3 regions of the Lysinibacillus sp. NPDC097868 genome follow, and region 1 is predicted to be linked to each of the others. Evidence: riboswitches for the same ligand, from Rfam matches in the RefSeq annotation. Region 1 holds a riboswitch; each other region holds the start of a gene.

Region 1 (4,395 bases):
AAACCCAAGCTTTGCTAAATAGACTGCGTGCCTACCATCACCACATCCTATATCTAAAATGCGTGCACCTGCTTGTAACCTATTTGCCCATTCAACCACTTCCTCACTAGGATTACCAAAAGCATAATGCGTATCTGCTAAGTAATCTTTCTCCCAAAATGGTTTCACTTTCTTATCTCCTCTATAGACTAAGTATATAAAACGTGCTTTGACCTATTTCATCAAAGCACGCCTTTAATCTATTCCTTAATAATTAACATATCATTTTCATCGAATTGCCACATATCACCATGTGCAACTTCCCAATAAAAGCCGTTTGGATCTTGGAAATAGCCGCTATAGCCTCCCCAAAACACTGTTTCAGGCTCTTTTACAATATTCGCCCCAGCTTTTTTTGCTAACAAAAATACTTCATCGACTTCTTCTTTAGACTTTCCATTATAGGCAAGTGTAATGCCATTAAAGCCATTGCCTACAGCGGGTGGATTCGCTTCATCAATATCCTTTACTAAGCGCTCAATTGGGAATAAAGATATTTTTGTTCCTGCATTATTGAAAAAAATAACATCTGGATTTGTTTCATCCCCATAGACGACTACTTCAAACCCAAGGCCATCACGATAAAATGCCAACGATTCTACCATATTTTTTACACCCAATGTAATTAAATTTAAACGATTCATCCCATCTGCCCCTTTTCTACATTATCTATTACTTATTCTACTATTTTAGTTAATTTCCCTTTATCTCCACGACCATGGTACACGCTCCATATAAAAGATGACCCTCAACACAAAACATAATGCTGCTACATAAGATACACTAAGATATTAGCTATGGATTGGAGGAATTCTGCTGTATTACAATCCTTATCCGTATTATGTTTATGTAAATCATTATCCAAATTGGGGCATTTCTAATTCGCCTTTACCGCATCATTTGCCGGGACAACTTGCGATGCCCACATCTCCAAACCCTAATCCGTACCCGCCTATTAATACATTGAAGTTGAAGACATCTGCCAAACAAATTCAGCCAATTATGCAGCAGGCCCAATTACTGACAGAGAAAATTGAAGGGTCTGATCAATTTGCACATGATCTTAAGAATGCCGCACAGCTTTCCAAGCAAGATGAAGTGCAAAAACTCATTTCTTCAGCGGGCGTTACGGCGAAGTTTGAAGCGAAATATACGCCAGATAATATTCGAATTGTATTATCAGAAGGTGGGTGCTGTAGTATAGCGGTAATTTTATATTGGTGATAAAGAAGGCTTCTTATTTTTTATAACCGTGCAATCCTATAGAACTTGTAAACTATTTATAATTATGCTAAAGTATTTGGTATTACTATTTCTGAAAATTCATATATTTTTCTTATCAAGAGAGATGGAGGGATTGGCCCTATGAAGTCTCAGCAACCAGTCTTAGGCATGGTGCTAATTCCAATTTGCGAACTTCGCAAAAAGATGAGGAGACTGACTTCAGTTACACGAGGGTCCTCTTCTACAAGTAGGGCTCTTTTTTTATTTTATTTTAAACAAGAGTTAATTTCATAATAGTTTTTATAAGAGAAATCACGAACATTTGAATGGAGCGGAAGCGGAAGGCGGCGACCCATGCGGCTCGGTGCCTGCCTGCAAAAAGCATCCGCCTTTAGCGTAATGATGGGAATAATCATATTTTTTTCTTCAATGTTCGTATTTAATGATGAAATTGATTCACCACTTATCATAAAGAAAGCAGGGAATAAAAATGACAAATGAACTTTTACAAGCATTGCAGCTATTAAAATCTAAGCAATGGGTCGACTTAACACACACATTCGGACCTAACTCGCCTCATTTCTTTATGTTTGAAGATGCCAAATTTGAAACGCTATTTTCGCATAATGACGGCTTCCTTGCTCAACAATTTACGTTTCCCGGGCAATATGGAACACATATCGATCCACCTATCCACTTTGTTTCAGATACACGCTACTTAGACGAATTAGAATTAAAAGAACTTGTCCTACCGCTAATTGTTATTGATAAGTCTAAGGAAGCTGAATTGGACAATGACTTCACGTTACGTGTACAAGATATTTTAGATTTCGAAGCAGAATATGGAGAAATTGAAGCAGGTACATTTGTTGCACTGCGAACTGATTGGAGTAAACGTTGGCCAGATAAGGATTTGTTTAATAATAAAGATAAAGACGGTCATAACCATATTCCAGGTTGGGGATTAGAAGCGTTGCAGTTTTTATTTACAGAACGAAATATCAATGCAATTGGTCACGAAACGTTCGATACAGATTCAGCGGCAGATTTCCGTAAAAACGGTACGCTGGATGGCGAATACTTTGTACTAGATCAGGATACATATCAAATTGAACTAATGACGAATTTAGATAAGCTACCAGCAAAAGGAGCAGTCATTTTCAATATTGTGCCAAAGCCTGAAAAAGCATCTGGATTCCCTGTACGTTCATTTGCGATTTTGCCTTAATTCTATACAAAAATGGTCTGCCTCAAATGCCATTATAAACATTTGTAGCAGACCTACTTTTAACAGGCTGTATTCATTTAATAGTATTTCTTTTTTTAAATAAATAGTACACAATCAGCATTAGTATTATAAATAACAATATTGCGAATAGGCTGTATTGAGATAAATACATACCAACAAAACGCCACTTATTTCCTAGCACTTTCCCTAAAGTAATAAATGTGAAAGTCCATACGATTGCACCTGCATACGCATAAACAGCAAACTTTTTATAAGGATAATTATTAATTGCTGCAATATATGCTGTAAGATGACGAACGCCAGGTATAAAGTATCCAATTAATAATAGTACAGGCCCTATCTTTTCAAACAATTTTTTCGTAAACTCAATTTTTTTTGCAGTTATATGAATTTTCGGCCCATATTTTTGTAATAACGGCAAACCGAATCGACGACCAACAAAGTAGCTGAGAGTGATGCCTCCTGCAGCTCCCACCGCAGCACTTATTAATGCAGGAATATGCTCTAAATTTTCTCGATAAACATTATACCCTACATAGGTTAAAAAAATTTCGTCAGGAAGTGGCAGCCCGACAATCCCTCCAACTAGTATAAGAATAATCCCAAAATACCCGTAATGTTCAATAAGAGATTGCACGTGATGCACCATTTTTTACCCCACCTAAAGCCTTAATTTTCCCATTACCTTAGCTTAACATAAGCCTCTTAAAGTCAATTATTTCCAACAATCACTTTTGCATAGGTTTAATCATTATTGCATGTATATCAATATTGTACAATCATCACAACTTTATTTTTGTTAAATTCAGTTTTCACAAAAAACCCTCTCTACCGTATCTACGTATCTCTTTCAGCGCTAATTTCTATTTATGATGATTCCATATCCCTTACTGTAGCTCAAGTCAAAACGCCTTATTTCATTAGTGACTGATGTGCTGACTAAAAAAACAATACTTACGACAATGGCAACTAGAACATCTACCACAATCATTATCTATAATTTATTCATACAATCTAATAACATTCCTGTCTATCCAACAAAATATAATCAATACTGTGCACATACTATGGCAAAAAGCCATCTATAGCTAGCTAATGTAGACTAATAATCTTTAAATAGACAACAAAAAGAAAAAACGAGAGATATTCTCCAATAGACGTGATTACGATGGCGATATTATTTCATTCTTTATCATATTTATTACCTTAGATAAGCTGTAGCTTACGTAATGCATAATCTATGCCACCCTCATCTGATTTCATCGTGATATAATTAGCGATATTTTTTAATGCGACACTGCCATTTCCCATCGCAATACCATATCCAACTTGCTTTAACATATCAATATCATTATCTCCATCTCCAAAAGCAATTGCCTCTTTCGGAAGTAGGTTGAAATATTTTAGCACTGCTTTAACAGCGATGGACTTTGATACATCGTCTTGTAGCACATTCATAATCGTCGGATGCCATCTTTCAAACTTCAAATGTGGAAATTGTGTTATGTACTTTTTCTCTTCTTGTTCGTCGACATATAAACACATTAAGTAGACTTCCTCGCTTAAAATATTAGTAGTAGGAGGATACTCATCTAAAGATAATGTCTCCTTCATTGCCTTTAGTGTTGCAGGATGGCGAACATTATTCATTGATAGTTGATCAGTGAAAAATGACAGACTATTGTTATTGTCATCAGCAAAAGCTTTTACGCTTTGTACGATTTCTTGTGCGATGGGGATGGTATGGATTAATCGATCACCATGCCGAGTATAAGCACCATTAGCAGTTATAAATGTATCAATCCCTAGTTCTTGCAAATCATGACACATGGATAGTGGTCTTCCTGTTGCAGCAACTAATCGAATACCTTTGTTTCTTAATA
Region 2 (4,395 bases), on a different contig from region 1:
GAGGGTCTTGCTGCAATTTCTCAAGAAACAAATGCCTCATTCCATCAATTAAATAATCAATCACATGAGATTAAGGAATTGGCGAAAAGATCATTACAGGTCAGTACGCTAGCTGAAAGTCAGGCGATTGAAGGTCGGGAACGTCTACAACATCAATCGAAAAATATGAGTAACATTATTCAATCAGTAGATGATATTACAGACAATATTAAGCAATTGACAGAAATGTCTAAGGAAATGGAAGAGATTATGAATGTTGTGACGAACATTGCAAATCAAACAAATTTATTAGCTTTAAATGCAGCGATTGAAGCAGCTCGTGCTGGAGAAGCGGGGAAAGGCTTTAGTGTTGTAGCAGATGAAGTTCGTAAATTATCTAGTCAAACAAAGGAATCTGTCACATCCGTAGCTAAATTATTAGAAAAAACGACGGAGCGAACGGATAATCTTGCCTACACGCTTAGTCATATTCAGGAAGAAGTTGCGTCAGGTGAGGAAAACATGTCTCAAACTGAGGGGCAATTTAACAAAATTTTAGATGCTATGACACAAGCTAAGTGTCAAAATGATCGCATGGAAAAAGAAGTGCTGGCTGTGGCTCAGATTCTTAATGAGCTTGGACTTGCATTTAATGAAGTCACAAATTCAGCAGATAAATTAGCGAATGTTGCACAAAACTTAAACTAATTTAATGATTTCATAAAATGGGGCTTAAATGTCCTCTAAATAAAACTTAATTTAAAATCCGCTTTTGCTTTCCTCAGGTAGGATAGGAGCTTTATGGTCTTTGTGCTCTTGCCCTCCTTTACGGAAAACGAAGTGGATTTTTATTTGTATCGGAAGAAGGGTGACAGGCACTCAAACAATTTCAAGTTTTGCATTTTAAGACTAACTAAGTAAAAATCCCCGAAAACTTTTGGAGAACGCACGCACTGTAAGCCGCAATAAACCACGCCACAGGCGACTGTTACGGCTCATAGTGTGCCTGCGAAAAGCGCAGTGAATATTTGCGCTATAGGAAGCCAAAGTTATGCTAGGTGTCAGGCACTCAAACAATTTACCCGTAGTTGAATCAACGGCAGTATTCTTCTATTTATTTTTTGAGTGCTTCATTTTTGCTAAATTTGTAATGGGTTGAACGTAAATGTTTGCAAAAACAGTTTATACTAATAGGAGATAAATAAAGAAATTAGGGGCGATTCTTCATGGAAACAATAGTTGTATTAGGTGGCGGAATTACAGGTTTATGTACGATGCATTATCTACAACGTCAAGTATTGGAGAAAAAAATAGATGTAAACCTAGTACTTGTTGAAAAAAATGCATACTTAGGTGGAAAGCTACACTCCGCATATGACCATGGTTTTATAATGGAAACGGGCGCTGATTCAATTGTAGCTCGTCATAAAGGCGTCATGGAGCTAGTACAGGAGCTTAATTTTGAACAGGAGCTAGTGTACAACGAAACAGGAGTATCTTATATCTATACAAACGACGAATTACATGCAATACCAGCTGATTCAACATTCGGTATTCCTATGAGTTTAGCATCTCTGGAAGCAAGTACGCTTGTATCAGAAGCTGGTAAGCAAATCGCATTACAGGACTTAACGATGCCGAATAAAGGTTTTACTAAAGAAAGCTCCATAGGCGAGTTTTTAACGTATTACTTAGGTGAAGAGCTTGTGCAAAATCAAATAGCGCCAGTATTAGCAGGAGTATATTCTGGTGACCTACATCAACTTTCGATTGCTTCTACATTGCCGTACTTAATCGATTATAAAGATGATTACGGTAGCATCATCAAGGGGTTTGATGCAAATCGCGAACAATTTATGAAAGCTTCCAATAAAAAGTTTGTTTCATTTAAAAAAGGCTTATCGTCTCTGATTGATCGACTTGAAGAAACGTTAACAGAAGTAGAAATGATCAAGGGCGTAGCAACAACAAGTGTAAAGAAACATGAAGGGCAATATACAATTACATTAGCAAATAGTAGAAAGCTTGAGGCTGATCACGTTGTATTAGCGCTGCCGAATGAAGCGGTGAAAAACTTATTACAGGACCCATCGTTAGATCATTATTTTAAGGAATTTACTACAGCTTCAGCAATAACAATTTACCTAGGTTTTGATGTACCGGATGCAGTGCTACCAGCAGATGGAACAGGCTTTATTGTGTCACATAATTCAAATGTCCAATGCAATGCAGCAACTTGGACAAGTCGAAAATGGAAGCATACATCTGCTAATAGTAAATTGCTTGTACGACTCTTTTATAAGAGCATCAATCCTGCGTATGAACAATTATGTAAGATGACAGATGAAGAACTAGCTGCTGTCGCATTAGACGATGTAAAGAAAAGTTTAGGGATTGATGAAAAGCCAACTGTAGTTAATGTTGCGAAATGGATTGATCAAATGCCAAAATACGATTTAGCACATCATGAGGCATTGAAGGGCTTAACAGCTGAGCTTGCAGAAAGCTATCCAAATTTATCGATTGCAGGCTGCTCTTATTTCGGAGTAGGCATTGGTGCTTGTATTCAAAATGGTAAAAAAATAGGCGAAGAACTTGCAGAAAAACTAGTATAACCGTAAAATAAATGCGAAAATTTGATATTTTTCTGGAGAAATCTCCTTTGTTGAGTGAAATAGTCTTGACTCTATCGCCTGTAAACGATATGATTCTTTTAATTATTTGAAAAATTCATACTACATTCTTATCGAGAGAAGCCGAGGGACTGGCCCTATGAAGCTTCAGCAACCAACTTATGTCAGGTGCTAAATCCAGAAGACCTTTTTGGTCGAAGATGAGAAGGAAAAACAATTACGATTCGTTAAAGCCTTCTTTTTTGTAAAAGAAGGCTTTTTATATTTTTGGATACAAGGAAAGTGAGGGTTACGTTTTATGGGATTGCTAGAAAAGTTAAAAACACATGTGTTAACTGCAGATGGTGCCATTGGTACTGTATTATATGGCTACGGCTTGGAGTACTGCCATGAAGAAATGAATGTACAGAGACCGAAATTGATTGAAAAAATCCATAAAGAATATATTGCTGCTGGTGCAGATGTGATTCAGACAAATACTTACGGTGCTAATGCTATTAAATTAGCACGCTACGGTTTAGAATCGCGAGTTCAGCAGTTTAATGAAGCGGCAATCACGATTGCAAAACGTGCCGCAGCAGATGGCGGACAATTTGTGTTAGGCACAATTGGGGGCATCCGTGGTATTCGTAAAAGTGATGCAACATTAGAGGAAATTTTATCGACAGTTGAAGAGCAAGCAAATGTGTTACTTGCAGGCAATCCAGATGGCCTTTTACTTGAAACGTATTATGATTTCGAAGAGTTAAGCGCAACGTTGAAAATGTTACGTGCCAAAACAAAGCTACCAATTATTGCGCAGGTGTCGATGCATGAACCAGGCGTGTTACAAAATGGAATGGCATTAAATCAAGCATTGCACGAGCTAGAAGCTCTTGGTGCAGACGTAGTAGGCGTGAATTGTCGTTTAGGGCCGCATCATACAATTCAAGCATTTGAAGGAGTTGAGCTTCCTGAAAAAGCATTTATGTCTGCATATCCAAATGCATCCTTGCTAGATTTAGAGGATGGGCGTGTCGTATATGAGTCAGAAGCAGATTATTTTGGTCGTGCCGCAGTTGCACTAGTTGACCAAGGTGTTCGTTTAATCGGTGGTTGCTGTGGAACAACACCAAAGCACATAGCAGCAGCGAAAAAATATTTAGAAGAGTTAACACCTATTGAAGAAAAGTTTGCTAAGCCTGAAAAAGTACAGGTTGTACGTGAAGCAGAGCCTGCAACGTATGAGCCATTGCATGAGAAGGTAAAGCGCGAGCGTTCGGTTATCGTGGAGTTAGACACACCGAGACATTTAGAAATTGACGGCTTTATTCAAGGTGCGAAAAAATTATATGAAGCAGGCGCTGATGTAGTGATGATGGCAGATAATTCACTCGCATCGCCCCGCATTAGTAATGTGGCAATGGGTGCGTTATTGAAGGAAACGCACGGTGTCCGGCCATTAACGCATATAACGTGCCGTGACCGTAATTTAATTGGATTACAGTCACATTTGATGGGCTTAAATGCACTTGGCATTCATGATATTCTAGCAGTTACTGGAGATCCGACTAAGGTAGGTGATTTCCCGGGTGCCACAAGCGTTTATGATGTATCTTCTATGGAACTAATCCAGCTGATTAAACAGTTGAATGAAGGTATTTCATTTTCTGGAAAGCCACTTCGTAAAAAGGCAAACTTCTCTGTAGCGGCAGCATTTAACCCGAATGTACGTGTACTAGACCGAGCAGTGGCTCGACTAGAGAAAAAGATAGAGCATGGTGCGGATTACTTTATTTCTCAA
Region 3 (4,395 bases), on a different contig from region 1:
AATTTTTATGCAAACGGAAGTGATGCCCGAAACGCCTACTCTGACCTTTGCTGTTTTATTTACAATTATTATCGTTTTCGCGTCGTATTTAGGGATTGAAGTTTTTGCACGTTCTGTGGAAATACTATTTCCAATATTTATGTTAATTTTTATTATTTTTATTATTTGTATTTCCCCTCAAATCAATATAGAAAATATTATGCCAGTCTATGAAACAGACACAAAATCATTAATCGTAGGTACGCTAAACTTTACGAGTGTTTTTTCTTTCCCACTTGCTGTGTTGCTTATGTTTTTCCCTTCTGGAGTCAATGTACATAAAGCAGCTCAAAAAGGATATTATATCGGCACACTACTAGGCGGAATTGTCTTAATTCTCATTATTACCCTTTCAACACTCGTTCTTGGCTCAACTAATACATCAATTAAGACATTTCCAAGCTATGCGCTAGCTCAAAGAATTTCGATAGGAGATTTTTTCCAAAGAGTGGAAATTATCATGGCTGTTATGTGGATTATATCCATTTACATTCGGACATTCATTTATTTTTACGCAACGGTACTTGGCATAGGACAAATATTTAAAATAAAAGATCCTCGCCCACTCATTTTACCACTTGGATTATGTATGGTTGCACTGGCTCAAATTGCTCACCCGAATATCGTCCATTCTAATAATTATAATGAGAATATTTGGCCGTTATATTCAGGATTATTAACTGTTTTACTTCCATTGTTGTTACTAACAGTCGCAAAAATTCGCAAAATAAAAAAGAAAGAAGACAGTCAAAGCTCTTCAAGTAATCAGCAAGAATCTCAAGAACAACAATCAAAAGACAAGCAAAATTCAAAAGAACAACAAGAATCGAAAGTGCAGCAAGCTCCAAAAGAAGAACAACAAGAATCAAAAGTGCAGCAAGCTCCAAAAGAAGAACAACAAGAATCAAAAGTGCAGCAAGATGCTACCAAACCAAACTCGTCCGAATCTCAATAAGTTAACAACAAAAACCACATTTCTCACTTTTAATGAGAAATGTGGTTTTTCTAACTGTAAAACGGTATGTTAATTGTTCCAAATTAAATATGGTATTCAATTTCATCAACAAAGTCCCATTCGTACGGTGTTTCTTGATAAACATAATAGTTAAGCCAATTTGAAAATAGTAAATGCGTATGTGCTCGCCATGTATTAATCGGCTCATTAGAAGGATTATTATTCGGGAAATAGTTAACAGGAATCGCAATATCAATTCCTTTTTCAACATCACGGTAATATTCATCAGCTAATGTTGTCGCGTCGTATTCTAAGTGACCTGTAATCATTATGTTCTTATTATCCTTTGACTGCACGATAAAGACGCCAGCATCTTCTGAATAGGACAGTAAGCGTAAATCTGGGTGCTTACGTACTTCATCAATGGAAACCGATGTATAGCGTGAATGTGGCGCTGTAAATAAATCACTAAAGCCACGCACTAGATCGACTGTTAAATCGGTAATGACATGTGAATATACGCCAGAACATTTTTCTGGCAGTTCAAATTTACCGATACCATAATGGTGATATAACGCAGCTTGTGCACCCCAGCATATATGCATAACGGACGTAACATTTTTCACGGACCAATCCATTATTTCTGAGATTTCTTCCCAATAATTCACTTCTTCAAATGCCATTTTTTCAACAGGAGCCCCCGTAATAATCATACCGTCAAAGCGACGATGGCGAATCTCTTTAAACGTTGAATAAAATAGCTGTAAATGTGATTTACTAACATTTTTTGATTCGTGTGTTGCTGTATTTAAAAATGTAATATTCACTTGTAATGGTGTATTACCGAGCAATCGCAGTAATTGTAGCTCTGTCTTTTCTTTTTCTGGCATTAAATTAAAAATTAAAATATTTAAAGGACGAATTTGTTGCGTTTTGGCGCGGTCTTCTTCCATTACGAATATCTTTTCTCCACGTAAATGTTCTCCAGCTGGTAAGTTTTTTGGAATATTAATAGGCATGTTGAATTCCCCTTTTCGTTAATTTTTTCTCTCTATCTAATTAAAATTAAAAAATCCCCCTCATTCCTTTAGAGCAAGAATGAGAAGGATAATTATCACGTTCACTCTTATCTCTCAAAGGAAAAATCCTTTGGTGGAAGTAGCACCTTTCTAACATTGTTAGAGGTTGCTGAAGCGTCATCGGGCCAAATCCCTCAGCTTCTCTTGATAAGATTATTTAATTAAAAAGAATTGTATCATGAACGATTAAGAATTTCAATAATACATAGAATATTTAGTATTTAAATGAATGGAAGCATATTTTTTGTTAAACACTATAATCAATTCTACCTAAAGCTTTTGTAAGTTACGTAAATACGGCTTAAAAATCATTTTTACCATCTATTAGCCTAATTAGATGACAAAGAAATGACAAATCACCCCCGATTACAGCTATGCGCAGTAAATAGATTTTTATACAAATAAATCGTAATGGTAATCAAAGAGGTATTATGTTAACATATACCTTTAGTAACAGAGAGGAACGTGAATATTTTGATTAAAATTGAACTCCCAAAACCAGACTTAGTAATTCGTCAACGTGAGCAAGTATTAAAACCTGGGGATGTAGAAATCCCGCCATTCCATGGTTTTATTGATTTCCATAAAATCACTCGCGAAAAAGGTGGCATTTTCTTATTCTACAACGAAAAAAACGAGCTATTGTTTGTAGGGAAAGCGCGTAAAATTCGTCAACGCATTAAAAAGCATTTTGAAGATAATGTATCACCAATGAAAAAATACCGTGATGAAATTTTCAAAATTGAAGTATATGAAATTGATGATCCAATGGAACGTGAAATTTACGAAACTTACGCAATTAACACATTCCGTGCAAAATATAATCTTGAAAAAGTATTTTATTAACAAATGCCGTTAGCATGAAACATGCTAACGGTTTTTCTTTTTCTACTTCAAAAATGCAAAATACCCTGAGAGCTTTGTTCTCCCAAGGTATTTTAATATTTAAATAAATATTTTTTCATCTTTAAATTTATTAGCTGTTAGGTAACTTACGATGACAAAAATAATGAATGAAGCCACTATTGGGATTGTCACTGTATGCATGCCAAAGATTGACGGATAAAAGCGATCGATTACAATATATAACGTCATGCCCGTAATCATGGAAGCAATAGCGCCGTATTTATTAGCCTTTTTCCAATATAAGCCTAGGACAACTGACCAAATAAAGACCGCTTCTAGGCCCCCAAATGCAAATAAATTGAGCCACACAAGTAAGTCTGGAGGATTTAACGCAAATACAACGACCGCCAAACCAATTACTGTAGTTACGATGAAGCTGGCGCGCTTAATCTCTCCATCGCTGGCAGTTGGCTTCACGTAATTTAAATAAATATCCTTCACGACTGTTGAACTAACTAACATGAGCAACGCATTAACCGTAGACATCGTTGCTGCCATTGGTGCTGCTAAAACAATACCCGCTAAAAATGGCGGTAAAACTTTTAACGTTAGTAGTGGCATCACCTTATCGCCAATTTCAATGCCTGGCATTACTGGACGCGCTAGCACACCAATTAGGTGCATACCGAACATAATTGTCCCAATGGCGATGGTGCCAATAATAATCGCTAAATGCATACTTTTTGAATCTTTATAGCTCATAGCACGAACTGCAATTTGAGGTAGCCCAACTACACCAATTCCTATTAAAATCCAAAATGTAGAGACATACAACGGAGTAAGTTCTCCTTCTGCACCAAATGGGGTCACGAGTTTTGGATTTTCTGCAACAAGGGATGTCATAATTTGATCAATTCCCCCGCCCGCAACGATTGTCCCAATTAGTAAAATAACAGTACCAATTACCATTATCGAACCTTGTACCGTATCCGTTAAAGCTACAGCTCGGAAGCCCCCGATAATAACATAAATTAATACCGACGCTGCAAAAATAAAGAGTGCCGAAGTATAATTTAAACCAGTTAATGATTCAATTAAGCGCGCTCCACCTACCCACTGTGCCATCATCGCAGAAAATAAAAAGACAATAATACTAATTGCAGATAAAATCACGATGACATGACTGTTATAGCGTTCACGTAAAAAATCAATTAATGTAATCGCTTGATAACGGCGAGCGATTATCGCAAATTTCTTGCCTAAAATCATTAATACAAAATAACCCGCAGGTAGTTGCGCCATCGCTAACAGTACCCATCCAAGTCCCTTATTATAAGCGACACCTGGTCCACCAATAAAACTACTTGCGCTTCCGTAAGTGGCAATCATGGTCATTGCTAGAATAAAGCCTCCCATTTCACGACCACCAAGAAAATATTCCTGTAAAAACGAGTTCGATGAACGGACATGTTTATT

What was found. Region 1 has a riboswitch for S-adenosylmethionine ahead of ACIQXJ_RS19505 (cyclase family protein). Riboswitches for the same ligand answer to the same signal wherever they lie in the genome.
Region 2: linked by a shared signal. The riboswitch ahead of ACIQXJ_RS23445 (bifunctional homocysteine S-methyltransferase/methylenetetrahydrofolate reductase) and the one ahead of ACIQXJ_RS19505 (cyclase family protein) in region 1 are both predicted to bind S-adenosylmethionine.
Region 3: linked by a shared signal. The riboswitch ahead of metA (homoserine O-acetyltransferase MetA) and the one ahead of ACIQXJ_RS19505 (cyclase family protein) in region 1 are both predicted to bind S-adenosylmethionine.

What each region holds. Positions count from the first base shown of each region.
Region 1 is NZ_JBIWBS010000004.1:91,215-95,609, reverse strand. It holds gene ACIQXJ_RS19520 (methyltransferase domain-containing protein) at 1-168, opposite strand, end outside; gene ACIQXJ_RS19515 (VOC family protein) at 240-683, opposite strand; gene ACIQXJ_RS19510 (YuzC family spore coat inner layer protein) at 958-1,263, shown strand; SAM riboswitch class I at 1,373-1,474, shown strand; gene ACIQXJ_RS19505 (cyclase family protein) at 1,754-2,491, shown strand; gene ACIQXJ_RS19500 (DedA family protein) at 2,565-3,161, opposite strand; gene ACIQXJ_RS19495 (Cof-type HAD-IIB family hydrolase) at 3,719-4,395, opposite strand, start outside.
Region 2 is NZ_JBIWBS010000009.1:54,297-58,691, forward strand. It holds gene ACIQXJ_RS23435 (methyl-accepting chemotaxis protein) at 1-687, shown strand, start outside; gene hemG (protoporphyrinogen oxidase) at 1,206-2,594, shown strand; SAM riboswitch class I at 2,720-2,819, shown strand; gene ACIQXJ_RS23445 (bifunctional homocysteine S-methyltransferase/methylenetetrahydrofolate reductase) at 2,911-4,395, shown strand, end outside.
Region 3 is NZ_JBIWBS010000001.1:1,597,116-1,601,510, forward strand. It holds gene ACIQXJ_RS07835 (GerAB/ArcD/ProY family transporter) at 1-994, shown strand, start outside; gene metA (homoserine O-acetyltransferase MetA) at 1,078-2,013, opposite strand; SAM riboswitch class I at 2,118-2,227, opposite strand; gene ACIQXJ_RS07845 (nucleotide excision repair endonuclease) at 2,548-2,919, shown strand; gene panF (sodium/pantothenate symporter) at 3,019-4,395, opposite strand, start outside.